Regions from separate parts of the Pantoea jilinensis genome, predicted to be linked through region 2. Evidence: predicted binding sites of a transcription regulator. Region 2 holds the regulator's gene; the other holds the start of a gene.
The links. Region 2 encodes LexA, which represses DNA repair genes until DNA is damaged. Its sites were predicted from a motif close to TNCTGTATGTACATACAGNA; they were not measured.

Region 1: a site for LexA is predicted at 957-976, ahead of KTJ90_RS12920 (DNA translocase FtsK 4TM domain-containing protein). Genes of this name have one in related genera too.

Annotation. Positions count from the first base shown of each region.
Region 1 covers NZ_CP077746.1:2,738,403-2,740,806, reverse strand. Annotated here, with positions in the region: gene lrp (leucine-responsive transcriptional regulator Lrp) at 424-918, shown strand; gene KTJ90_RS12920 (DNA translocase FtsK 4TM domain-containing protein) at 1,037-2,404, shown strand, end outside.
Region 2 covers NZ_CP077746.1:3,785,766-3,788,169, forward strand. Annotated here, with positions in the region: gene dinF (MATE family efflux transporter DinF) at 1-855, opposite strand, end outside; gene lexA (transcriptional repressor LexA) at 954-1,568, opposite strand; gene KTJ90_RS17865 (diacylglycerol kinase) at 1,674-2,042, opposite strand; gene plsB (glycerol-3-phosphate 1-O-acyltransferase PlsB) at 2,171-2,404, shown strand, end outside.

The sequences.
Region 1 (2,404 bases), 1.0 Mb from region 2:
AATGGCGTAGACGATGAACGGCATTTTTGCCTGGCGAATGCGCCAAAAGGGGGCAAAACTCGGGCTGAATGGGTGCAAAAGTGCAAAAATACTCATTTAAAAACAGATACCCAGCTAACTGTCTGGCATCTTGTCCTGAATTTGGTGATTTTACTTTGACAATCGCCTGCGCTTTTGCGAAAACATTATCAGAAGCGAATAACATTTATCGGAACAAAACAGGTTTTCCTCGCCTGTTTTGCACTTAACGCCGAATAAAAGCAGCCTGATATGGATAATGACGCATGATGTGGACAGACAATATGCGTCATGTCGATAGATTTCAGAACACAGGCTCTGTTAGCTCACTTCAGAAATGCCCCGAACAATGAGCGTTTTCAGGGCGTGGCAGGTAAAGGGAAGGAATTAAGAGAGACAATAATAATGGTAGACAATAAGAAACGCCCCGGAAAAGATCTCGACAGAATTGACAGGAACATTCTGAATGAACTTCAGAAAGATGGTCGCATTTCAAACGTAGAGCTTTCCAAACGCGTAGGCTTATCGCCTACGCCATGTCTTGAACGCGTGCGTCGTCTTGAACGTCAGGGATTTATTCTTGGCTATACCGCGCAGTTGAACCCGCACTACCTTGATGCATCTCTACTGGTATTCGTTGAGATTACTCTGAATCGTGGTGCGCCGGATGTGTTTGAGCAATTTAACGCCGCTGTGCAAAAACTTGAGGAAACTCAAGAGTGTCACCTCGTTTCCGGCGATTTCGACTACCTGCTGAAAACGCGCGTACCTGATATGTCTGCCTACCGTAAGTTGCTGGGTGAAACCCTGTTGCGCCTGCCAGGCGTAAACGACACGCGAACTTACGTGGTGATGGAAGAGGTCAAACAGAGCAATCGACTGGTGATCAAAACCCGCTGATGCGGGGCAGGTGCAAAACCTGTTAGATTTCGGTACACTCCTGTGAATTCATACAGGATCAGCGTCGGGCTCGCCCGGCGCTGTTGCTTCTTACTTTACAGGCACCTGGAGAGTCCTCTTGAGCCAGGAATATACAGAAGATAAAGACGTTTCGTTACAATCGCTGAGCAGTGGACGTCGTCTGCTGGAAGCGTTGCTTATTCTGGTGGCGTTGTTTGCCATCTACCTGATGGTTTCTTTAGTCAGTTTTAACCCTTCCGACCCGAGCTGGTCGCAAACGGCCTGGCATGAACCTATCCACAATATCGGCGGCAGCGTCGGTGCCTGGCTGGCTGACACCTTACTCTTCATCTTTGGTGTGATGGCGTACGCCATTCCGCCCGTCATCCTGGGTCTGTGCTGGATTGCTTTCCGTCAGCGCGACAGCCAGGACTACTTTGACTACTTTGCTGTCGGGCTGCGCTTAATTGGCGTCCTGGCACTGGTGGTGACGACCTGTGGTATGGCGGCGCTAAATGCCGATGATATCTGGTACTTCGCCTCAGGCGGCGTGATTGGTAGCCTGGTGAGTAATGCGATTGCCCCCTGGTTCAGTCCAGCGGGTGGCACGCTTATGCTGCTTTGCGTCTGGGCGGCGGGCATTACCCTTTACACCGGCTGGTCATGGCTCACCATCGCAGAAAGAATTGGTGGCGTGGTGATGGGTGTGCTGACGTTTGCCAGCAACCGTTCACGTCACGATGAACCCTGGCAGGAAGAGGATGACGAGCAGGACGCGCATGAATACGCGGATGTGCCTGAACTGCATGCTGCCGATCAGGATGAAGATGAAGATGTGCTGCTTTCTGCTCCACGTGCAGCCGCCCAGCCTGCGGCGTCACAGCCGGATCCTCTGCTGGCTAAAGCGGCAGCAGCAACCAGCGCGGCGGTAGCGGCAACGGCGGAAGCCGCAGAGGTGACGCTCGCGCCGGCCGCTCCGGTAACGCCTGCCGCTGTTGCAGCGTCTTCTGCGGCGGCATCTGCGCCTGCAGCTATGCCAGCATCGCCGACGGCACAACCCGCGCCTGCGGCCGTGCAGAGCGCGCCAGCATCCTATGGTGCAGCAACGGCTCCGACTCCGGCGCAGAGTGCTTCTGCACCTGCGACCTCACCACCGCTTTATCACTTTGAAATGCCGGACGAGGCCCCGGCTGCGCCGTCGTTCAGTGCTTACGACGACGATGAACCTAAAATGGGGAACTGGCGCGACACACCAGCAATGCCTGCGGCTCCTGCAGCTGCGGCCGCCGTCGCTGCCACTGCGGCCCAGGCGACCACGCGTACTGCCCCTGTTTTCGATTTAGCCCCTGAAACCAATCCCAACCCGCAGGTTAAGCAGGGCATCGGACCGGCGCTACCGCGTCCTAACCCGGTAAAACTGCCAACCCGTCGTGAGCTGGCCTCTTATGGCATTAAATTGCCTTCTCAGCGCATGGCTGAAGAGAAA
Region 2 (2,404 bases):
ATCCAGCGCGTAGGCAGTAAAGGTAATGAACATCAGTAATACCGCGTTAACCGCCACCACGTCCGGACCCAGCCGCGCACCCAGCACGGTCAGCGAGGCGAAACAGAGCTGCAGCATCAGAGAGCGCAACATGATATCCCGGTTCAGTCGCAGCAGTCGGCCGCTGTCACCGCGCCAGCTCTGCTTCAGCAGATTAAACGTAATACCGCGCAGCTTTAACACCCGCCAGACCATGATGCCGCCGACGCCCAGCGTGATGTACTCCGCCAGCGCCGTGGCGGTTGCTGCTCCCGCGACACCCCAGTGCAGCCCCATCACCAGCCAGAGATCGAGCACGATGTTCACCAGATTGCCCACTATCAGCAGGATTACCGGCGCCCGCGCATACTGAACGCCCAACAGCCAGCCCAGGATGACCAGGTTTGCCAGCGTGGCAGGTGCACTGAGCCAGCGAATCTGAATAAACAGCGCCGCCTGTTCCAGTACATCAGGATTGCCACCTACCAGATGGGTCGCCAGCTGAATAATCGGATAACGCAATGCGATGAACAGCACGCCGGCCAGCAGCGCAATGATCAGCGGCTGCGTCAGCGCGCGTGCCAGAGCGGTTTTATCGCCCGCACCAAACGCCTGCGCCGTCAGGCCAGTGGTACTCATTCGAAGGAAAAGCAGCAGCATAAAGAGGAAGCTGGTCACTGTGGTCCCGACCGCAACCCCGCCAAGATAGACAGGGCTGTCGAGATGACCAATAACTGCAGTATCGACCACGCCCAGTAAGGGAACGGTGATATTTGAAAGGATCATCGGCAGCGCAAGCCGCCAGAGATTTTTATCCGTTGCCGTGATAAAGCGCATTCGCCGTTCCGTGCTCAGTGTCGCTGCAGCAAAGCAGGCAACAAAATTAGGGCAGACAGAATAGCATCAGAAAAGGCGAATGCACGCAGGCCTCAGAATCAAAGCCACTCGCCGTTACGCACCACGCCAACCGCAAGACCTTCAATGGTCAGTGACTGCGCACGGGTGTCGACCACGATAGGGTCAAAATCGCTGTTTTCAGGCAGAAGATGCACGATAGCACCCTGCTTTTTCCAGCGTTTAACGGTGACTTCATCATCAATGCGTGCCACGACAACCTGACCGTTGCGCACATCCTGGGTTTTATGTACCGCGAGCAGGTCGCCGTCCATAATCCCGATATCTTTCATCGACATTCCGCTGACGCGCAGCAGGAAGTCGGCAGAAGGCTTGAACAGGCCCGGATCCACTTTGTAGTGGGTTTCGATATGTTCCTGCGCCATGATCGGCTCACCGGCAGCAACCCGGCCTATCAGCGGTAGTCCTTCTGAAACTTCTTCTTCCATTAACAGACGAATGCCGCGTGATGCACCCGAAACGATCTCAATAACGCCTTTACGCGCCAGCGCTTTCAGATGCTCTTCAGCCGCATTTGGCGAACGGAAGCCCAGTTGCGCGGCGATCTCTGCACGCGTAGGCGGCATGCCCGTTGAAGATATATGGTCGCGAATCAGGTCATAGACCTGCTGCTGCCTGCTGGTTAATGCTTTCATCCCGCCCCCTGGTTGTTTATACAGTCGCTGTGAGTATATACAGGTATTGGCGAAATGGAAACCGATTGTCAGGGAAAACGCGCCCTCAGGCGCGTTATGGAAGGCTTATCGCAAATGTGTCCAGAGCAGCGCGACCCAGACAAACAGGGCCAGTAAGATGCTGATCAGCACCGCCGCCGAGCCCATGTCTTTGGCCCGGCCTGCCAGGGGATGATGTTCCTGACCAATCCGGTCAACCACCGCTTCAATGGCGCTATTGAGGATTTCGACAATGACGACCAGCACCACGGCGCCAATCATGAGGATGCGGGCGATCACATCGACATCCAGCCAGCACGCGATAATAATAGCGGCCAGCGCAGCCAGTGTTTCCTGCCGAAAGGCGGCTTCATGCTGCCAGGCGGCACGCAGTCCCTGCCAGGAGTAACCTGCGGCTTTTACTATTCTGATAAGTCCGGTGGCATTATTTGCCATGATGTGGGAACCCTTTCATTCAATTGACGTCAATGTCTGGGCTGCGTGCAATTGGCACCACCACAGATCTTCGCTGCGCTTTCTGGTATGCTTGCGGCGCTTTGCTAACAAGAGGCTTCATGTTGTCTATGTCAGGTTGGCGTAAACTCTATTACAAATTACTTAATTTACCACTCTCCTTTTTGGTAAAAAGTAAGGCCATTCCGGCCGATCCCGTGTCTGAACATGGTCTGGATCCGACCCGACCTATTATGTATGTTTTGCCTTACGATTCGAAGGCTGACTTACTGACTTTACGCGCACAGTGTCTGCGGCATCATCTGCCCGATCCGCTGATTCCGCTGGAGATTGATGGTTCGCTG